One region of the Novibacillus thermophilus genome, then DNA from elsewhere that is predicted to be linked to it. Evidence: a T-box and tRNA genes for the amino acid it is inferred to sense, from the RefSeq annotation. Region 1 holds a T-box; the other holds one or more tRNA genes.
What was found. The T-box of region 1 lies ahead of ileS (isoleucine--tRNA ligase). A T-box ahead of a tRNA ligase gene usually reads a tRNA of that ligase, here a tRNA-Ile.

Region 1 (11,047 bases):
TTGTCTCATATACTCATACTAAAGCATATGAACGGGAATGGGGGAATCCGGTGATCAAAATTTCAGACTTGCAAACGAAAGACGTTGTTAACATTCACGACGGGAAAAAGTTGGGGCACGTGAACGATCTAGAGCTGGATCTCGAACGGGGACGCGTTGAAGCCATCGTAGTGCCCGCGTCTACGAAAGTATTCAGTCTGTTTGGAGGAGAGGAGTACGTCATTCCTTGGCGCAACATCGTAAAGATCGGCTCCGATGTCATCCTCGTGCGCTTACAGGGAATCCCTTCAAACCACGACGTCTACGACCCTGAAGAAAAACTTTACCAACGCTCCGTCATCACGGCGAAACATGGGCATAAAAACTGAAAGCCTCTGCACAAGAGGTTTTTTTGTTTGGACATTTGTCAACCGGGTGAGTTGTGGTAATATGAAATGAAGGAGGATGGGTTGTGGAGCCATTTCGTTACGAAAAGGTGCAGGGGATACCTGTGACAGTGATTTCGGATTGGCTTAAGGAATCCCCGACACTTGCCGCTGGCATGAGCGCAGGACAGCACTACGGGTTACATCGGGAGCAGGACGACCCCCGCGCCGTCGTCCCGAACCGCGACAGACTGGCACGGGCGCTAGGGTTTTCCCTCGACGCTTGGACGAGTGCAACGCAAGTTCACGGAAAAAACGTCGTGCGGGTGACCCGGGCTGAGCGCGGTGCCGGCAATCGCAAGCGCGAAACGGCTATTCCAGCCGCTGACGGGCTTGTGACGGACGAAAGGGATATCCTTTTGACTGCATTTTACGCAGACTGTGTCCCGCTCTTGTTTTGGGACTCCGATCGTGGCGCCGTCGGAGTCGCCCATGCCGGTTGGCGAGGGACTGTTCTCGGGATTGCCCGGGAAATGGTGGAACGGATGAAGCGGGAATTCGGGACCGACCCGGGGTCCGTTCGCGTGGCGATTGGCCCTTCCATCGGTTCCTGCTGTTACGAAGTGGACGATCGCGTAGTCGATGCGCTGAAGGAACAAATCCCTGACTTGGACGACGACATCGTGCACCCCAAAGACAATGGACGGTTCATGCTGGATTTAAAACGGGCGAATGCGGACATCTTGAGGCAAGCCGGCGTCGAAAACAGTCGAATGTCCGTGACAAACTTTTGTACGAGTTGTGAAGAATGGCTGTTTTTCTCCCACCGGCGAGACGGTGAAAAGGCAGGTCGCATGGTAGCCTGGATCGGAATCAGAAAGGATGAATCGTAAGACGTGGACAGTCAGACAATTGCTCGCAACATTGAACGCGTAAAGGCAACGATCGCCGACGCCTGCCGTAGAAGCGGTCGAAGACCGGAAGACGTCAGGCTCATCGCCGTGACGAAATACGTCGGGATCGACACGACACGCGCTGTCCTCGATTTGGGGATCGAACACATCGGCGAAAACCGCGTTCAGGAAGCTGTACCGAAATACGACAAGCTCGGGTCAAGGGGAACGTGGCATTTCATCGGCCATTTGCAAAGCAACAAAGTGAAGAACGTCTTAGGCCGATTTACATATATACACTCATTAGACCGCCATTCTCTGGCTAAAGAAATACAAAAACGTGCGGCAAAACGCGCCATGACCGTGAACTGTCTTTTGCAAGTCAACGTGTCGGGGGAGAAGAGCAAATTCGGTCTGGCCCCGTCAGAATTAGTGGAGTTTGCAAAAGAAGTGGCAGAAATGTCGAACATCCGAATCGTAGGGTTAATGACGATGGCTCCTTTTGTCGACAACCCAGAAGAGGTGCGCCCCGTGTTCAGGGAATTGCGGTCACTGCGGGATCAACTTTACCGTTTAGAACTTCCGCAGGTTGGAAAGCTGGAACTGTCGATGGGGATGTCCAACGATTACACGGTCGCCATTGAAGAAGGAGCGACGATGGTCAGGTTGGGGTCCGTGTTAGTCGGACGTGAAAGCTGAGGACTTTTTGAAGTGGGAAAGGAGAGTGACGGGATATGTTCAACCGCATTATGGGGTATTTCGGTCTTCAGGAAGAAGAAGAGATTTACGAGGAAATCGAGGAACCTGAACAGGAAGAACGTAGAGAAGACCGAAAACGGCGGCAAAGTGGAAACGTCGTGTCACTACACAGTCAAAAAAACGTAAAATTGGTGTTGTTTGAACCGCGAACGTATGAAGAAGCACAAGAAATTGCCGATCATTTGCGTAACCGCAAGCCGGTCGTCGTCAACTTACAGCGGATGCGCAAAGAGCAGGCAGTCCGCATGGTCGACTTTTTGAGTGGAACCGTGTACGCCGTAAACGGAAATATACAGAAATTGGGGCACGACATTTTTTTGTGTACCCCGGATAACGTAGAAGTGCACGGAACGATCACGGATATGGTCAAGGATGACGTTGACAGGGCTTGAGGTGATGGAATGTTTTTCAACTGGTTAATTGACACTGTTCAAATGTTATTTACCATCTATTTTTACGTCGTGTTTGCGTACATCATTATGTCTTGGGTGGGAGGACGCGATTCTGCCATCGGGGAGGTTATCGGACGTGTGGTGGAACCGTACCTGGCTCCGTTTCGAAGAGTGATCCCGCCTATCGGCATTTTCGACTTTTCACCTATCGTCGCCATGATTGCTTTGCGATTTCTCGAACTCGGTGTCATCACAGTCATACGGTGGATTGCGGGGTTGATCGGTTCATGAAGGCTGAGCCTTCCATTTTGCAGCACTTTCGCGAAGACGAAAGGCCATTTATCGAACGTGTGGAAGAGTTGATCGAACGTGTCACTGTCCGCCAACGACCTGAACTGACGAATTTCTTAAATCCTCGACAGCGTTCGATTCTTCGTACGCTCGTACAGCGTTCCGCAGACGTCCGCTGCGTTTTCGACGGCGGGTACGAGCAGGCAGAGTACAAGCGGTGTTTCATAGCGCCGGATTACTGGCAAGCGCGGCCGGATGAGATGGACTTAAGGTTTTTGCAGATTCACGGGAAAAGTCCATTTCACACGCTTCACCACCGAGATTATTTGGGGGCCCTTTTACATTTAGGCATTGAACGTGACAAAATCGGAGATTTGCTCACTGTTGAAGACGGATGTCAGGTTGTGACGACGCGCGAGATGGGGATGTATATTCGACTCAACTTAAAGCAGGTGCACCGTGTCCGCGTGACTGTAGAAGACATAGAACGCGAACAGCTTACCGTGCCGGAAGAATCGTTAAAAGAGCGTACGGTTTCGGTTGCCTCCCGACGGTTAGACGCGGTTCTCAGTGCGGCATATCCCCTTTCCCGCAGCAAAACCGTGCCTCTCATCCAGTCGGGCAAGTGCAAGTTAAACTGGAAGGTGGAACAAAATCCGGCGGCCACGGTCAGTCCAGGGGATACACTGTCCTTGCGCGGTTACGGAAGAGTGCGTGTCTTGGCAGTGGAAGGTGAAACAAAGCGGGGACGCACGCGCTTGAGAATCGGAAGCCCAACTCGTTAATGGAATGGTCCAGCTTAGCAGGAATTTGTCTCATTCGTGTCGAAATCGTTAAAACGGCAACAATACTTGGAGGTGTCCAGTCCATGCCCTTAACGCCTTTGGATATACATAATAAGCAATTTAGTCGCAGTTTTCGCGGTTATAACGAAGAAGAAGTGAACGAGTTTTTGGATCAAATTATTAAAGACTTAGAGCTTATCATAAAGGAAAAAAAGAAAGTAGAAGAGGAAAACGAAGAATTGCGGGAAAAGCTGAGCCACTTCTCCAATATAGAAGAGAGTTTGAGCAAATCGATTTTAGTGGCACAAGAGACAGCCGAAGAAGTGAAGGCCAACGCTAAAAAAGAAGCGCAACTCATCGTAAAAGAGGCAGAAAAAAATGCCGATCGCATTATCAACGACGCCTTGGCTAAAGCGAGGAAAATCTCCATCGAAATCGACGAGCTCAAACGCAGGGCGGCGACATACCAGTCGCGCTTTCGCAGCTTGGTGGAAGCCCAACTGGAGATGTTGGAACATAACAGCGATTGGGACGTATTGAAAGAGCTGGAAGAGGAAATAGAAGAAGTAAAGGAAGAGGTCTCTTAAGACAAGGGTTTTGGGAGACCGTTTTGTACTTGACGATGGCTGTCGCCATTCAGTATACTTCTTTACAAACATTGAACGCTTTAAAGACGATGACCGGGGCAGTAGGTGACGGCCCTCTTCTTGAAGCGAGCTGGGGACGGTGAAAGCCCAGTGTATGGCCATCTCCGAACATCTCCCGCAAGTTGTCGCCTGAACGTTTCTGAGTTTAGCGTAAACGCTCTGAATCAGTAAGGTAGAACGTCTTTCCTCCACGTTACGGAGGGCGAAAGAGGTACTTCTGTTTTGATGACGGCAGAAGTGCTATCTAGGGTGGTACCGCGGGATTCCCTTCTCGTCCCTAAAGGACAGAAGGGTTTTTTAGTTGTTGGCCCCCGTCCTTTGCGCGGGAAAGGCGGTACCGGATGAGCGGAGAGTGGAGTTGTAGTAAGGATTGAATACGACAGATTACACGTTTAAGGAGTCATGAGGAATGGATTACGGCAAAACGTTGAACTTACCGAAAACAGACTTTCCGATGCGCGGCCAATTGCCGAAGCGGGAGCCGGACATACAAAAGTGGTGGGACGATATCGACATTTACCGTCAGGTGCAAGAGCGGCAGAAGGGCAAACCGAAGTTCGTCCTCCACGACGGGCCGCCGTATGCCAACGGCGACATTCACATCGGCCACGCGTTGAACAAAATTTTGAAGGACATGATCGTCCGCTTCCGGACGATGCAAGGGTATGACGCACCGTACGTGCCGGGGTGGGACACACACGGCTTGCCGATTGAGCAGGCGATCATCAAAAAGGAAAAACTCGACCGCAAAAACATACCCGTCAACGAGTTCCGGAAGATGTGCGCCGAGTACGCTATGAAGTATTTGGACATTCAGCGGCAACAGTTTAAACGGCTCGGGGTGCGCGGCGATTGGGAGGACCCGTACATCTCGTTAAAGCCGGAATACGAGGCGGCGCAAATTCGCGTCTTCGGAGAGATGGCGAAGAAAGGGTACATTTACCGCGGCATGAAGTCCGTCTACTGGTCGCCTTCGTCGGAAACAGCGCTGGCCGAGGCGGAGATTGAGTACAAAGACAAGCGGTCCCCCTCGATTTACGTGAAGTTCCCGGTCAAAAACGGAAACGGCGTCGTACCGGAACGGGATGCGTTTGTCGTCATTTGGACGACGACGCCGTGGACGATCCCGGCGAACCTCGCCATCGCCTTGCACGAAGATTTTACGTACGCTTTAGTGCGCGCCGGCGGAGAGCAGCTGGTGATGGCCCGTGAGCTGGTAGAACAGGTGATGGCGAAAGCGGAAATAACCGACTACGACATCGTCCGGACGTGGAAGGGCAGCGAATTGGCCGGTGTCGTTTGCCGCCACCCACTGTACGACCGCGAAAGTCCAATTATTTTCGGCGATCACGTCACCCTCGATTCGGGGACCGGATGCGTGCACACGGCGCCCGGACACGGGGAGGAAGACTTTGAACTGGGGAAGAAGTACAATCTCGGCGTCCTGTGTCCGGTCAATGAGAAAGGCGTGTTTACAGAGGGCGCGCCTGGTTTTGAAGGGTTGTTTTACGATAAAGCGAACAAACCGATCACGGCGAAACTGGATGAGAAAGGTTATGTCTTAAAGCTGGAATTCATTACCCACCAGTACCCCCACGATTGGCGCACGAAACAACCGGTCATCTTCCGGGCGACCGAGCAGTGGTTTGCCTCCATCGACGGGTTTCGTCACAAGATGTTGGAGGAAATCAAGAACGTGAAGTGGATTCCGCACTGGGGAGAAGTGCGCTTGCACAACATGATTGCCGAGCGCAGCGACTGGTGCATTTCCCGTCAGCGGGTATGGGGGGTCCCGCTCCCGATTTTTTACTGCAATCAGTGCGGGCACGAGCTCATCACCGACGAGACGATCGACCGCATTGCCGAACTGTTCGCCCGGGAAGGGTCTTCCGCCTGGTACGAAAAGACAGAGGAAGAACTGCTCCCCGACGGTGCCGCTTGTACAAAGTGCGGACACGACTCGTTCACGAAAGAAACGGACACGATGGACGTCTGGTTTGACTCGGGCTCCAGTCACGTTGCCGTTCTGCAACAGAGGGAAGATTTGAAGTGGCCGGCAGACTTGTACCTGGAAGGGTCCGATCAGTACCGCGGCTGGTTTAACTCGTCCCTGTCCACGTCAGTGGCGGTGTACGGCCAGGCACCGTACAAACAAGTGTTGAGTCACGGGTTTACCCTTGACGGCGAGGGGCAGAAAATGTCCAAGTCCCTCGGGAACACTGTCGCCCCGCAAGACATTATGAAGCAGTACGGAGCCGACATTTTGCGGTTGTGGGTGTCCTCCACTGATTACCAGGCAGATGTGCGCATCTCCGACGACATTCTCAAGCAGATTTCGGAGGTGTACCGCAAAATTCGCAACACGATGCGTTTCTTGCTCGGAAACTTAAACGACTTTGACCCTGCCCGGCACCGGGTGCCGTACGCCGAGTTAGAGGAACTGGAACGCTACGTGTTGGCGAAGACACAACGGTTGATCGGTCACGTGAGGGAAGCGTACGACACGTACGCATTCAACAATGTGTATCAGGCTGTGCACAACTACTGCACCGTATTTTTGAGTCAATTTTACTTCGACATTCGCAAAGACCGCCTATACACGGAATACCGTGACGCAGCCGTAAGACGGGCGACACAGACGGTGCTGTACGATGTGCTCACGGCCCTCGTCCGCTTGATTGCACCAGTGCTTGCCCACACCGCAGACGAAGTGTGGCAGTACGTTCCGGGGACGGACGTCGTAAGCGTTCAGCTCACAGACTTCCCGCAAGTGGACGAGGCGCGGTTGGATGAGGATCTGGAGCGAAAGTGGGACAAATTGTCCGAGTTGCGCGACAACGTGTTGAAAGCACTGGAAGAAGCGCGACAGGCGAAATTAATCGGAAACTCCCTCGGCGCATCCGTCGAACTGTTTCCGAATGAGTCGTCTTACCCGTTGCTCAAACAAGTGGACCGCCTGGACCACTGGTTGATCGTCTCAGACGTGACGTTACACGAACCTGGAGTGGCCTCCCCTGAAGGGGCCGTTCAGTTCGACGATTTACACGTGAAAGTGCACAAAGCGGAAGGGAGTAAGTGCGAGCGGTGCTGGACGATTTCACCGCAAGTGGGGCAAGACAAAGAGTACCCGGACTTGTGCCGGCGCTGCGCCACGACGGTGAGGGAACATTATGCTGACGCGATGGCGAACGACTGAATGCCGTAAGACTCACGACTTTCTCTCTGCGTTTCTTAAGCCCCTTACCTGTCTAACGTGGACAGGTAAGGGGCTTTTTGATTGAATGGCGGGCAATTCGGACAGATTAATAGACGTGTAGGAACGTCAGACAAAAAAGTCACGAAAGGATGTAGACACGGTGAAGCGCGAACAATTAGAACAACTCCGGGAAGAGCTGTTGCGAGAACGGCAGGAATTAGAGGCCCGCTTGCAGGAGAGTGAACATGGCGGATTGGCGGTCAGCATGAACGATGCCATCGGGGAGCTCTCGGGATACGACAACCATCCGGCCGACGTGGGAACGGAGCTGTACGAACGGGGGAAAGACATCGCGCTAAGCGAGCAAAGAGAAAAACGTCTTCGCGAGATCGATGAAGCGTTAGACAGAATGGCTGACGGAACTTACGGGGTTTGTGCTGAATGCGGCCGGGAAGTGCCGTATGAGCGGTTGAAAGCCAATCCGGCAGCCAAATACTGTGCAGAACACCAACCGCGGAGCGATGAGATCGACCGCCGGCCTGCCGAAGAAGACGTGCTCGCTCCTCCGTTTGAGAAGCACCAATTCGATACGGGCGATTTTACCGGTTTTGATGCTGAGGACGCGTGGCAAGCGGTGGAACAGTACGGCACCTCCAATCCGCCGGATTTTTACCGGGAAGGGGAACACTACAACGAGTTGGGCAACGAAGCGGACGAACGCCGCGGCGCGGTAGAAGACATTGAGGAGGTGGCGACGACGGACACATCCGGCAGGTCGCTCAAAGACGGTTGGGCGGACGTGACGCGGAATGCGGCCTACCGTCGCCTACAGGCCGAAGAAGACGCGGAACGGTCTTAAGTTGTCCCCCTTTTGGCGCTGTGCTACAATGCTGTGGAAGCGAAGCGCAAGGTGTGTTTAAGGGGGAAATCGTTTGATAATTTACTACGTTGTCGCTCTCATCGTCGTCGTCATCGACCAGGTCACGAAATACATGATCGTCAAAACGATGGAGCTGTCAGAGACGATTCCGCTCATCGAAGGAGTCTTTCACATCACGTCGCACCGCAACCGGGGAGCGGCCTTTGGAATTCTCCAGGATGCACGTTGGTTTTTTATTGTCATAACAGTGATCGTCGTGGCGGCGATCGTCTGGTACATGCCGCGCATTCGAGGCCAAAAGGTATCATTGTGGGGTTTTACTCTCATCTTGGGGGGAGCTGTCGGCAATTTTATCGACCGACTGCTTAAGGGAGAAGTCGTCGACTTTTTAGATTTTCGCCTCATCCATTTCCCCATTTTCAACGTGGCAGATTCGTGCATCGTGATCGGGGTCGGGCTGCTGTTGTTGGACACACTGCGCGAGGCGAAACAGGCAAAATCGGTCGAGCGGCTAAAAGTCGAGGTTGAGGACGAACCGTGAGTGTGTCTGAACGAGAAAAGTCGTACGAGTGGCAGGTGGAAGATGCAAGGGCCGGTCAACGGGTGGACAAATTCGTAACGGCGCAGGGAGAATGGTCCCGTTCCCTCGTCCAGTCGTGGATAGCGGAAAAGCGGGTGACGGTCAATGCACGGGCCGTCAAGGCCAATTACCGTCTGCAACGGGGGGACCGCGTCGCCTTGCGCGTCCCCCCGCCGGAACATTTGGCGGTGACACCGGAGGAGATACCTTTAGACATCGTCTACGAAGACGCAGATATCGTTGTGGTGAACAAGCCCCGCGGCATGGTCGTTCACCCGGCTCCGGGGCACCACACCGGAACCCTCGTCCACGCTTTGTTGGCCCACTGCGGCAATCTGTCGACCATAAACGGGGTGTACCGGCCGGGGATCGTGCACCGCATTGACAAAGACACGTCGGGACTGCTCGTGGCTGCAAAAAACGATTCTGCCCACGCGTCCCTCGCCTCACAACTGTCTGCCCATACTGTGGAACGGTCTTACACGGCGATCGTCCACGGAGATATGGGCCACGAGCGGGGAACGGTGGATGCCCCGATTGGGCGAAATCCGAATCAACGTCAAGAAATGGCGGTCGTCCGCAAAAACGGAAAACGAGCCGTCACCCACTTCGTCGTCAGAGAGAAATTTAAAGGATACACACTTGTGGACTGCCGATTGGAAACGGGGCGGACCCACCAAATTCGCGTTCACATGGCCTTCATTGGGCACCCTTTAGTCGGCGACCCGAAATACGGTCCGAAGAAAAACCGCTTTTCGATTCAAGGACAAGCCTTGCACGCCCGGACCCTCGGATTTACCCACCCCCGCACTGGAGAAGAGATGACTTTTGAAGCGCCGCTCCCGCAAGACATGGTGGACATTTTAAACCGCTTGCGCCGGGAATCGGGTCTTTAGTCATTCATCGTGTCAAAGAGACAGTCCATGAAAGGCTGGATTTTGTACAGTCATGCAGCGAATCCGGAGCCGGAATGGTATGAAATTACCCGGCTGGTCGACGTCGCGAGAGAAAGACAGAAGCGTCCGCTTAGGGAAACCCGGGAACCGTTGGAGCGCTGTTGGGTCCATCGGCCGTGAAAAAAAGTGGTTGACTTCCTCTCCCGCATCTCGCATAATAAGGTCAGTAAACGACATAAGGCACCTTTAAAGGACAGTCCCGTGAGGCTGGCAAGGGTTTATAGTACGGAGCAAGTGGACGAGTGTGAGCTCCTTGCCTGTCTGTGGGCAAGGGGCTTTTTTTGCAGAGAATCACTGAAGGGAGGGAACCCTTGTGCAAAAGAAAAACGTCATTTTAGACGAGGCGGCCATGCGGCGGGCACTGACGCGCATCGCCCACGAAGTGTTGGAGAAAAATAAAGGCATTCGAGATTGTGTCCTGGTGGGCATCAGGACGAGGGGTGTCCCCCTGGCCAACCGCCTCGCGGAACGCATCCGCCAAATTGAACACGAACCGGTGTCCGTGGGCGAGTTGGACATTACGCTGTACCGGGACGACTTGTCCCTTAAATCAGAAGACCCTGTCGTGAAGGGGACGGACATTCCGTTCGACATCACCGGGAAAAAAGTCGTTCTCGTCGATGACGTGCTGTACACAGGGAGAACAGTACGGGCGGCGATGGACGCCTTGGTCGACTTAGGTCGGCCCCGCGCCATCCAGCTGGCGATTTTGGTCGATCGAGGGCACCGCGAGTTGCCCATCCGGGCCGACTACGTCGGCAAGAACGTGCCGACGTCTAAAGCAGAAGTCATCAAAGTGGCTGTCAGGGAAACGGACGGCCGAGACGAAGTTTTAATCCAACGCCTTTAATTCAGTCCCGTGAGGCTGACAAGGGGAATGCCCTTTCCGGTGGGAAGGTGGAAACCTCTTGTGCCTGTGGCAGAAGAGGTTTTTTTTGAGGAAACATTCCCTTGAGGCATTGGGACAACATGCTACACCAAGGGAGGAATGAAGATGAACAACCAGCATATTGTGATGGATGTACATGAACGGCCAAAACTGGTCAAATGGGTGGCTTTAAGTGTACAGCATTTGTTTGCGATGTTCGGAGCGACGATTCTCGTGCCCATTTTAACGGGGCTCAGCGTATCGGTGGCCTTACTTGCCAGCGGAATTGGAACGCTCACCTTCCTGATCGTCACGAAGGGAAAACTGCCGGCTTACTTGGGGTCGTCTTTCGCCTTCATCGTTCCGATTATTTCCGTGTCCCAAACCCAGGGGGTCGGTGCGGCACTGTTCGGATGTTTTTTGGCCGGTGTCGTG
Region 2 (11,047 bases), 1.2 Mb from region 1:
CTCTCTTTGGGTTTTGTTGTTCGTTCAAACACCATTATACCAAGGATTGGAGCACCTTTATTACTGGATCAAGCAACTTTACTTTCGAAATTCAGGATTAGATAAAGAAAGTGTAGAGCGCATTATACAAGCCATTAACTCCCTTCGTCCGCAATACAGATTAGCGATTATCCTCCGGGGCATTGAAGGGTTATCGACTGCTCAGGTAGCGGAAATACTAAATTGGAGTGAAGCGAAAGTTAAAACGACTTTACACCGGGCACGACATTCTGAGAAAAGAGAAGCGTCTGCGCCGCAACTTTTGAACAAACTTCGGACGAACGTGTAAGTGGCAGTCCATCGGAACAGCCCATCAACGATCAAGAGGCTAAGTGGTTAGAAAAGATTGAAAAAGACTTTGAAGGTTCCGGGCCTCCTCTAGATATAATTTCGAGTGGTAGCGTCGTCGATGGGAAACTCGAAGTGGAACATCCAGATCCGTCAAGAGAATATTTAAAAACCCTTGTCGGTGCAGCGTCTCATGACTTTTTAATGGGACAGGATATTGGTGATTTGGACGGATTTTTAAATCCGTCAGATGAAGTTGTAAAAAAATGGAGTCTCCCGATTATGAGAATGAAATCAGCGGGAAAGAATGGTACGGGTTAGGTGAAGCGAATGAAAGAACAGACCAAGCGCTGGAGGTCGCGAAAGGGATCGATAATCTCGACCCTGCATTTATCGAATATATGAACCAGGTAAGGGAGTATTTGAATACAGCTAAAGCAGACAACGATTATCGCTCTTTCCTCAAAGCAATGGGAATGCTGATTCGACTTGACGATACGATCACAGAAAAAAGCAATCTCGATTTATTTAAGGAAAACCGCCAGAAACCATCGGGATCTCGTCCCGAAACCAAAATAGGGCAATTTATATGGGAATTGGAAGGAATGAAAGGGAAGGAAATGGACTTGGAGAGTTTGGACACTCACCTAACAGTGACGAGCGACGAGGGCAAAAGTCTTTTTGCCGACTATGAGGACAAAGATTGGGAAACCTTAAAAGACGGCAATCAACTGACCCTTTCTTATGAGATCGAAGGTGAAACAGTTAAGGTGTGGATCGAAATAGTGGATGACCACGGGATTTCCTCAAAGACCGGGGCAAAAATCATAGATTGGGAGATACAATGAACATCACTTAATTCTCATCTTTAAAGTTCGCGTTATGAAGATTTTGGGAGACGAGGGAGGATCGTCCTCTTTTTTTCTTAGACGGAATAACTAACGCAACTAATGATTAAACCACTTTTGCTCCACTTCATGAAAATACTTTTGTGGGTTTCACTTAAAGCGAAGACGCTTCACTTGCTCGGAAGTTCTCTCCTTCCAGCAACGCATCTCCTTTTTTGTATTGTTTGTACGAAACAGAAGCAATCCGTCGCAATGTATTGCATCGTCAACAGCTTCAGGTGTAAACACAATGAGTTCACCGTGTCGAATAATATACCGATTCCAGTTTCTTTTTAATCTAGTAATACGCCGATGCGTACTTTTCAGCCGTTTGAAAAACAACTCTACATTGTTTGTTCTAGGTAAAATGGGGTGATCATAACAGGCAAATAACCCTTTCCAAAATCCGTTGGAATAACGTACGAGATTGTCGATGAAAGGAAATCCTCCTTTGTATCCAGTTCAGCTTGAGTTTGTTGAAGGTATTCGGCTAGTTCATCTTCGACACTTTTGCTTGTTTTGCTGTCGTTGGGCTCAAGAATGCTCACAACTCTTTTAATACGTGATTGCCAACGTACTACCTGTCGGTATAATGGTTCAAACGCCTCTACTTTGCTGACAATTCTGAACAAACGTTTAAGAAGAGAAGTCCCCTTTTTACCCAGGCCTTTTTTTTCAAGGGACTGGCGAATCGCTTGTGTCCCGTTCGTACTCCGGACAAATCAAGCGGGGGTTTGCCGTCTTCCAACAGGACCGAACGAATGGCAGCAGCATAATCCTGATCCACCTCTGCTTCCAAGGATTCCTGTTCTGCCACTTGACGTTCAATTTGACGGATGCCACGTAGGGATTTCTTTACACTTGTTTTCAGTTTGCGATCTTTTTCCTCCACTGGCTTTGTGATGTCTTTTAGGTAGTGGTACTGGCAATATTGATAAGGCGCATCCGGTTCCATAAGGCTTCCCGATTAACTCCATTCCGACAGGTATCCCCTGATCCTTAAATCCTACAGGTACTGAGATGGCTGGCAAACTACTTTGAGAAGCTATAATTGTATTGGTTGGAAAGGTCAAAACAGTGTAGTCCATGTTAAACGACACAGAAACTCCTTTTCTTTATTTATTCTCTGAATTCTTGCTAAAATTCTCCGAGTGAAATTTTACACATACGTAATTAGAGCTTGCTGAAAGATGAATAAATCCAGTGTCTACAAGGGTTTAGAGCATGTGATGTCGAAGATATGTGCAAGGATTTTATCAATATGGCTAAAATAACTTTGCACATGGAGTGAGGCATAGATGTACTGTCAAACTGAGCAACAGATGATCATGCCGGACGACGTTTTCTTGCCGTTTGGTGGCAAATTGAACAAGGACAACCGCTGGGTCAAGTTGGCTGCCATCATCCCGTGGTGGAAGGTGGAACAGTTTATGCCAGGCGTTTTGAGAAACGGATCAAAGGCCGTCCTACCGTGCCTGTACGCATGGCACTCGGTGCCTTGATCATACGATCGGAAAACCGTCGAACAGATCAAAAAGAATCCGTACCTGTAGGACTTCTTCGGCCTACTGTCAGTCAAATTCTTGGACATTCATCTGTTTGGTTCACATATGACACTTATGTCCATCTTTTACCTGAAATGTAATGTGAAGCTGCCGAAACCCAAATGCAATAAAAATGTAGGGTAGAATGCAAAAACGGCGGGCGGACACATCGGCCAAAACCCCCGCCGTTACAGGCTTTATGAGTGGAGCTCCCAACCAGACTCGAACTGGTGACCTCTTCCTTACCATGGAAGCGCTCTACCGGCTGAGCTATGGGAGCATGGCTCCTCCGGTAGGACTCGAACCTACAACCTATCGGTTAACAGCCGACCGCTCTACCATTGAGCTACGGAGGAATAAAATTTATGCCTGGCAGCGACCTACTCTCCCAGGGGCTCTCGCCCCGAGTACCATCGGCGCTGGAGGGCTTAACGGTCGTGTTCGGCATGGGTACGCGTGTGTCCCCTCCGCTATGGCCACCAGACAGCATTCCCTCAAAACTGGTCGGAAGCATTCCCTCGATTAAGCCCTCGACCGATTCGTATCCGTCAGCTCAACGTGTTACCACGCTTACACCTCGGACCGATCCACCTCGTCTTCTCCAAGGGGTCTTACCCAAGCACCTGAGTGCCTGGTGGGAAATCTCATCTTGAGGGGGGCTTCACGCTTAGATGCTTTCAGCGCTTATCCCGGCCACACGTGGCTACCCAGCGATGCCCTTGGCAGAACAACTGGTCCACCAGCGGTGTGTCCGTCCCGGTCCTCTCGTACTAAGGACGGCTCCTCTTCAGATTTCCTGCGCCCACGACAGATAGGGACCGAACTGTCTCACGACGTTCTGAACCCAGCTCGCGTACCGCTTTAATGGGCGAACAGCCCAACCCTTGGGACCTGCTTCAGCCCCAGGATGCGATGAGCCGACATCGAGGTGCCAAACCTCCCCGTCGATGTGGACTCTTGGGGGAGATAAGCCTGTTATCCCCGGGGTAGCTTTTATCCGTTGAGCGATGGCCCTTCCACTCAGAACCACCGGATCACTAAGTCCGACTTTCGTCCCTGCTCGACCTGTCAGTCTCGCAGTCAAGCTCCCTTCTGCCTTTACACTCCTCACGCGATGTCCAACCGCGCTGAGGGAACCTTCGAGCGCCTCCGTTACCTTTTAGGAGGCGACCGCCCCAGTCAAACTGCCCACCTGACAATGTCCCGCCACCGGCTCACGGCGGTCGGTTAGGATTTAACCATGATGAGGGTGGTATCCCACCGGCGCCTCCCTCGATCCTGGCGAACCGATTTCTCTGGCTCCCACCTATCCTGTACACATCATCGCCAAACCCACTATCAGGCTGCAGTCAAGCTCCACGGGGTCTTTCCGTCTTGTCGTGGGTAATGCGCATCTTCACGCATACTACAATTTCACCGGGCCTCTCGTTGAGACAGTGTCCAAGTCGTTACGCCTTTCGTGCGGGTCGGAACTTACCCGACAAGGAATTTCGCTACCTTAGGACCGTTATAGTTACGGCCGCCGTTTACTGGGGCTTCGGTTCAGACCTTCGCTTCCGCTAAGTCCTCCCCTTAACCTTCCAGCACCGGGCAGGCGTCAGCCCCTATACGTCGCCTTGCGGCTTCGCAGAGACCTGTGTTTTTGCTAAACAGTCGCTTGGACCTCTTCACTGCGGCCCCCTCAGGCAACCTCTCGGCCACCCTAACGGGGCACCCCTTCTCCCAAAGTTACGGGGCCATTTTGCCGAGTTCCTTAACGAGAGTTCTCCCGTGCGCCTTAGGATCCTCTCCTCGCCTACCTGTGTCGGTTTGCGGTACGGGCACCGCGCTCCTCGCTAGAGGCTTTTCTTGTCAGTGTGGGTGCAGGGACTTCGCTACTCTAAGTTTCACTCCCCATCACGGCTCAAGATCCTCGCAACGCGGGATTTGCCTCGCGCTGCTCTCTCACCGCTTGGACAGGCACATCCATCCGCCTGCTCCCCTGCCCTCCTGCGTCCCCCCTTCGCTCAATCGGAACGCGGTGGTACAGGAATCTCCACCTGTTCTCCATCGCCTACGCTCTTCAGCCTCGGCTTAGGTCCCGACTTACCCTGAGCGGACGAACCTTCCTCAGGAACCCTTAGGCTTTCGGCGGAGGGGATTCTCACCCCTCTTATCGTTACTCATACCGGCATTCTCACTACCCAGCGCTCCACATTCCCTCCCGGAAATCCTTCGCTGCACTGGGTACGCTCCCCTACCACGGTGTCCCGCCCATAGCTTCGGTGATCCGTTTAGCCCCGGTACATTTTCGGCGCGACGTCACTTGACCAGTGAGCTTTTACGCACTCTTTCAATGATGGCTGCTTCTAAGCCAACATCCTGGTTGTCTCGGCAACGCCACATCCTTTCCCACTTAACGGATACTTCGGGACCTTAGCTGATGGTCTGGGTTGTTCCCCTCTCGACGTCGAATCTTAGCACCCGACGTCTGACTCCCAGGAACCGAATCAACGGCATTCGGAGTTTGACTGCGATCGGTAACCCGTCGAGGGCCCCTCACGCAATCAGTGCTCTACCTCCGCGATTCTTCCCCTGAGGCTAGCCCTAAAGCTATTTCGGGGAGAACCAGCTATCTCCGAGTTCGATTGGCATTTCACCCCTACCCACCCCTCATCCCCGCCTTTTTCAACAGACGTGGGTGCGGGCCTCCAGTCGGTGTTACCCGACCTTCACCCTGGACATGGGTAGATCACTCGGTTTCGGGTCGACGACGCGCAACTAAAATCGCCCTCTTCAGACTCGCTTTCGCTACGGCTCCGCGTCTCCCGCTTAACCTCGCTACGCATCGTCACTCGCCGGTCCATTCTACAAAAGGTACGCCGTCATCCAGATTACCCGGACTCCGACTGCTTGTAGGCACACGGTTTCAGGTTCTCTTTCACTCCCCTCCCGGGGTGCTTTTCACCTTTCCCTCACGGTACTGGTGCGCTATCGGTCGCCAGGGAGTATTTAGCCTTGGGAGGTGGGCCTCCCTGCTTCCCACGGGGTTCCCCGTGCCCCGCGGTACTCGGGGTCCGTCTCGGAGCGGACAGAATTTCGCCTACAGGATTCTTACCTTCTCTGATGGGCCGTTCCAGGCCGCTTCGGCTATCCCGTCCGTTTCTCACTCCTTATGAGACGCCCCACAACCCCCGACACTCAACTCAAACCCACTACGCATATGATAAATGCGTCTTGTGGATCTCAGTTGAGTGCCGGGTTTGGGCTGTTTCCGTTTCGCTCGCCGCTACTCAGGAAATCGCTTTGAGCACCCACGAAAGGTTCCCTTTCGCAGGGCCCGCCTTGCTTTCTTTTCCTCAGGGTACTAAGATGTTTCAGTTCCCCTGGTTGCCCTCCGCTGCCTATGCATTCAGCAACGGATGCTCTCCTATGAAAGAGAGCGGGTTCCCCCATTCGGACATCCCCGGATCTACGCCTGCTTACGGCTCCCCGAGGCATTTCGGTGTTCGCCCCGTCCTTCGTCGGCTCCTGGCGCCTAGGCATCCACCGTGCGCCCTTTCTTGCTTAATCGTTCTCGACATGACTCTCGTCATCCCGGTGAATGCTTCCGATCCAGTTTTCAAGGAACAATGGTGGAGCTAAGCGGAATCGAACCGCTGACCTCCTGCTTGCAAGGCAGGCGCTCTCCCAGCTGAGCTATAGCCCCACAATCTAGTATTGTGATGGTGGGCCTAGGTGGACTTGAACCACCGACCTCACGCTTATCAGGCGTGCGCTCTAACCAACTGAGCTATAGGCCCAATGCGAAGGAACAAATGTCTCCCTCAAAACTAAACGAACAAGCCGAACGCCTTTTTTTACTCCGTAGAAAGGAGGTGATCCAGCCGCACCTTCCGATACGGCTACCTTGTTACGACTTCACCCCAATCATCTGTCCCACCTTCGGCGGCTGGCTCCTTACGGTTGCCTCACCGACTTCGGGTGTTACAGACTCTCGTGGTGTGACGGGCGGTGTGTACAAGGCCCGGGAACGTATTCACCGCGGCATGCTGATCCGCGATTACTAGCGATTCCTCCTTCACGCAGGCGAGTTGCAGCCTGCGATCCGAACTGAGACTGGCTTTTTAGGGATTGGCTCCGCGTCACCGCTTCGCTGCCCTCTGTACCAGCCATTGTAGCACGTGTGTCGCCCAGGACATAAGGGGCATGATGATTTGACGTCATCCCCACCTTCCTCCAGCTTGTCACTGGCAGTCAGCTTAGAGTGCCCAACTCAATGCTGGCAACTAAGCTCAAGGGTTGCGCTCGTTGCGGGACTTAACCCAACATCTCACGACACGAGCTGACGACAACCATGCACCACCTGTCTCTCTGTCCCCGAAGGGAAACCTCTATCTCTAGAGGGGTCAGAGGATGTCAAGCCCTGGTAAGGTTCTTCGCGTTGCTTCGAATTAAACCACATGCTCCACCGCTTGTGCGGGCCCCCGTCAATTCCTTTGAGTTTCAGCCTTGCGGCCGTACTCCCCAGGCGGAGTGCTTAATGTGTTTACTTCGGCACTAAGGGCGTGACGCCCCTAACACCTAGCACTCATCGTTTACGGCGTGGACTACCAGGGTATCTAATCCTGTTCGCTCCCCACGCTTTCGCGCCTCAGCGTCAGTTACAGGCCAGAGAGCCGCCTTCGCCACTGGTGTTCCTCCCGATCTCTACGCATTTCACCGCTACACCGGGAATTCCGCTCCCCTCTCCTGCACTCAAGTCCCCCAGTTTCCAATGCCATCCCACGGTTGAGCCGTGGCCTTTCACATCAGACTTAAGAGACCGCCTGCGCGCCCTTTACGCCCAATAATTCCGGACAACGCTCGCCCCCTACGTGTTACCGCGGCTGCTGGCACGTAGTTAGCCGGGGCTTCCTCCTGTGGTACCGTCACGCTAAGAGCATGCCCTCTCCTAGCCGTTCTTCCCACATGACAGAGCTTTACAACCCGAAGGCCGTCCTCGCTCACGCGGCGTTGCTCGGTCAGGGTTCCCCCCATTGCCGAAAATTCCCTACTGCTGCCTCCCGTAGGAGTCTGGGCCGTGTCTCAGTCCCAGTGTGGCCGGTCACCCTCTCAGGTCGGCTACGCATCGTCGCCTTGGTGAGCCCTTACCTCACCAACTAGCTAATGCGCCGCGGGCCCATCTGCAAGCGGCGACTTCCGCCGCCTTTTAAGGCTCCCCCATGCGGAAAAGCCTCTTATCCGGTATTAGCTCCGGTTTCCCGCAGTTATCCCGGTCTTGCAGGCAGGTTGCCCACGTGTTACTCACCCGTCCGCCGCTGGTTCCGCCATCCGCCCCCAAAGGGGTGGTCGGCTTCACCCGCACGACTTGCATGTATTAGGCACGCCGCCAGCGTTCGTCCTGAGCCAGGATCAAACTCTCCATTAATTATGGTCTGTCCGCAGCTCGGCTGCGTAACACTTTCTTCAGAAGCCAAACAGGCTCCTTGTACGAAACAAGCTGTTCCAAGCTCTTGGGGCGTTGGCTTGTTCGTTCAGTTTTCAAGGAACATTCGCGCTCTCGCCTGAAAGGCGACATCCTACATCTTATCACGCAGGGCGCGATATGTCAATAACTTTTTTTATTTGTCTTCGCGTATGAAACCGCCGTTGTTCTGACAACGGCAAGAATTAATTTAGCAAAGTCTTTGCCTAAAGTCAACACCTACATTAAGGTTTTGTCATTGCGCTATGACATAAAAAAAGTGTTCGGGGTGCCGGCGACTGCGGCAACCACCGTTACCTTGAAGTCACGGCCGTCGGATAACGTCCACTTTGGATTACATCTTCCGTCTCAGCGATACGAGCCGAACGATAGTTTGCCCGTGGGAAATTATAGCGAGTATGATCAAAGTGGCGGGTATTAAGTGGAAAATGCCTCCCAGCATTATGAGAAACAACCGACCGTCACGGTTCGCGGGCACGTAGCGAAATATGCCGTCGTCCCGTTCGGGAATAAAAGTTTGTCCCGTTGAACTTTTGTACTTTTCTTTGATGAGCATAGACATCGGTTGTCCACTTAAAGCGAGCATACTGACAATTAAAGCAAATCCCGGGTAATCGCTGTGCTGGAACCACCAGTAACCCATTCCGATGATCATAAAATAGTCGGCGTAGCGGTCCAAAATAGAATCGAACAGGGCTCCGTAGGAGCTCTTCTTGTAATTTAGGCGGGCGATTTCTCCGTCGACACCATCCAGTATGCAGCCGAGCTGGGCTAGAATCCCGCCAGCGAAGGGATGTCCTAAACCGAAACACAACGCAGAAAAAAGGCAAATGAGAAAGGAAAAGAAACTGATCTGATTCGGCGTTACTCGAGTCGGGGCAAGCCAACGGGTTATCCTGAGGGAGATTTTGCGGTTAAGGTGTTTGGACACAAATCCGTCTTTTTCTGGAATTAACGATTTTAGCAAGATGTTTTCGCCGCGCCGGCAACTTTCCAGATCGTCCACATCCACCCAGTTCCGATCTACAAAGAGCAGTTTCACACGACCTTCGCGGGTCAAAATATTAACTCCGTCTGTCAGTGTGTAGCGCCCTTGGTCGATGGCCTGGGACAGGGCTTCAAGCAACGCTCCAGTGCAAAGTAACAGACCACAGTCCACAGCATCGAATTGACCCAACTCTTTCCCAAGCTGTCGCGCCACGTCGCCGTCCGCCACAATTTTCGTTCTTTCTTCCAGACGATACGCGTCGTTCACTCTACGGTCCGCAGCCAACAGCACGTCTCCCTCGTCAAGCTGTTCAGCCTCGGCGATGACATCTTGAAAGACCTCGGGTTCGTAAAGATGGTCTGCCATCAGCAATACAAATTTTTCTTCAGGACGATACACTTCCTGAAAAGTATGGGCTGACGTGCCATTGCCCAACTGCCAGCGAGAGTTGTGCACATAGCGGATGGAGACTCCCCACTGGCTGCCGTCGCCCAAATAGTCACGCAATTCGCGGTCATAGCACCCCGTGACAACGACAAACTCATGGACTCCGGCTTCACGTAAACCGAGGATATTTCGCACAATCAAAGGGACCCCCAATAAAGGGAAGAGCGGTTTAGGGCCATCGAAGTGGCGCCTGAACCTGCTCCCACTGCCGGCTGCTAAAATAGCAGCCCGCATTACCGCTCTCTCCTGCCTTCGATAAATTCTTCCACCATTTTTTTGCTTTCCGTATCTGTGTATTGGACTGGTGGAGATTTCATCGTATAAGCGGAAATCGATGTTAACAGACCGCCGATCTTCCGATCTAAAGCGAGTTTCATACAGCGGACAGCATCAATGATAACCCCGGCACTGTTGGGCGAATCTTGCACCGACAGTTTGACTTCCAACGTCAGTGGCACGTGACCGAAGCCCCGACCTTCCATGCGAATATATGCGATTTTGTTGTCTTCAAGCCAGGGAATGTAGTCGCTCGGTCCGATGTGGATATTATGTTCATCCAACGGCGTATTCAGCTCGGCTTGTACAGCCTGCGTTTTGGATTTTTTCTTGGACTTCAGTCTGTTTTGATTGAGCATGTTCAAGAAGTCAGTGTTTCCGCCAAAATTCAATTGATACGTGCGATCCAACGCAACGCCTCGGTTTTCGAACAATTTCGTCAGCGTTCGGTGAACGATCGTGGCCCCTACCTGGCTCTTGACATCGTCTCCGATAATCGGAATGTTTTTCTCCTTAAACTTGTTTGCCCATGTCTCATCGGAGGCGATGAAAACCGGCATCGCGTTGATAAAGCCCACTCCGGCATCCAGGCACGCTTGCGCGTAAAAGCGAACCGCTTCTTCAGACCCTACAGGCAAATAAGAGATCAACAGATCGGCGCCGCTCTCTTTCAACACTTGAACGACATCGCAAGGTTCTTCGTCAGCGGCGATAAACTTGTACTCATCGTCGTATTCGTCCATCTTCTCTGAGACACCGTCCAACACCGGTCCCATTTTGACTTCGACAGGATAATCGGGCAAGTTGTCGTAAAACATTTTCGCGCAGTTGGGCTGAGCCAAGAGGGCATCTTTTAATTTCCGCCCGACTTTGCGCTTATCGATGTCAAAGGCAGCCACGACGTTGATGTCGCCTGGTTTGTACCCCCCTAGATCATAGTGCATCAAACCGATGGGGTCGTCAGACATCTCTTTGTACATTTCGATTCCTTGTAATAGAGCACTCGCACAGTTACCGACACCTGCTATCGCGATGTTAATTTTACCCAAATTTTCATACCTCCTCCTCGTTTTGATGTTTGACCTCCGATGCTTAATGAGTGGTAAACGTT

Region 2: it has a tRNA-Ile gene. The T-box ahead of ileS (isoleucine--tRNA ligase) is inferred to sense a tRNA for this amino acid. The anticodon was not compared.

What each region holds. Positions count from the first base shown of each region.
Region 1 is NZ_CP019699.1:1,347,468-1,358,514, forward strand. Features, by position in the region: gene B0W44_RS06730 (YlmC/YmxH family sporulation protein) at 54-368, shown strand; gene pgeF (peptidoglycan editing factor PgeF) at 452-1,258, shown strand; gene B0W44_RS06740 (YggS family pyridoxal phosphate-dependent enzyme) at 1,262-1,957, shown strand; gene B0W44_RS06745 (cell division protein SepF) at 1,993-2,409, shown strand; gene B0W44_RS06750 (YggT family protein) at 2,419-2,700, shown strand; gene B0W44_RS06755 (YlmH family RNA-binding protein) at 2,697-3,485, shown strand; gene B0W44_RS06760 (DivIVA domain-containing protein) at 3,569-4,072, shown strand; T-box leader at 4,153-4,414, shown strand; gene ileS (isoleucine--tRNA ligase) at 4,542-7,328, shown strand; gene B0W44_RS06770 (TraR/DksA C4-type zinc finger protein) at 7,489-8,187, shown strand; gene lspA (signal peptidase II) at 8,264-8,749, shown strand; gene B0W44_RS06780 (RluA family pseudouridine synthase) at 8,746-9,684, shown strand; gene B0W44_RS18045 (hypothetical protein) at 9,712-9,864, shown strand; gene pyrR (bifunctional pyr operon transcriptional regulator/uracil phosphoribosyltransferase PyrR) at 10,058-10,594, shown strand; gene uraA (uracil permease) at 10,739-11,047, shown strand, end outside.
Region 2 is NZ_CP019699.1:154,848-165,894, reverse strand. Features, by position in the region: gene B0W44_RS00965 (RNA polymerase sigma factor) at 47-328, shown strand; gene B0W44_RS17945 (hypothetical protein) at 463-648, shown strand; gene B0W44_RS00960 (hypothetical protein) at 594-1,175, shown strand; gene B0W44_RS18390 (hypothetical protein) at 1,822-2,169, opposite strand; partial or broken gene B0W44_RS19150 (hypothetical protein) at 2,228-2,302, opposite strand; partial or broken gene B0W44_RS00945 (transposase) at 2,513-2,764, shown strand; tRNA gene B0W44_RS00940 (tRNA-Thr) at 2,963-3,038, opposite strand; tRNA gene B0W44_RS00935 (tRNA-Asn) at 3,040-3,114, opposite strand; rRNA gene rrf (5S ribosomal RNA) at 3,126-3,242, opposite strand; rRNA gene B0W44_RS00925 (23S ribosomal RNA) at 3,277-6,310, opposite strand; tRNA gene B0W44_RS00920 (tRNA-Ala) at 6,371-6,446, opposite strand; tRNA gene B0W44_RS00915 (tRNA-Ile) at 6,464-6,540, opposite strand; rRNA gene B0W44_RS00910 (16S ribosomal RNA) at 6,609-8,168, opposite strand; gene B0W44_RS00905 (NTP transferase domain-containing protein) at 8,560-9,894, opposite strand; gene B0W44_RS00900 (inositol-3-phosphate synthase) at 9,894-10,985, opposite strand.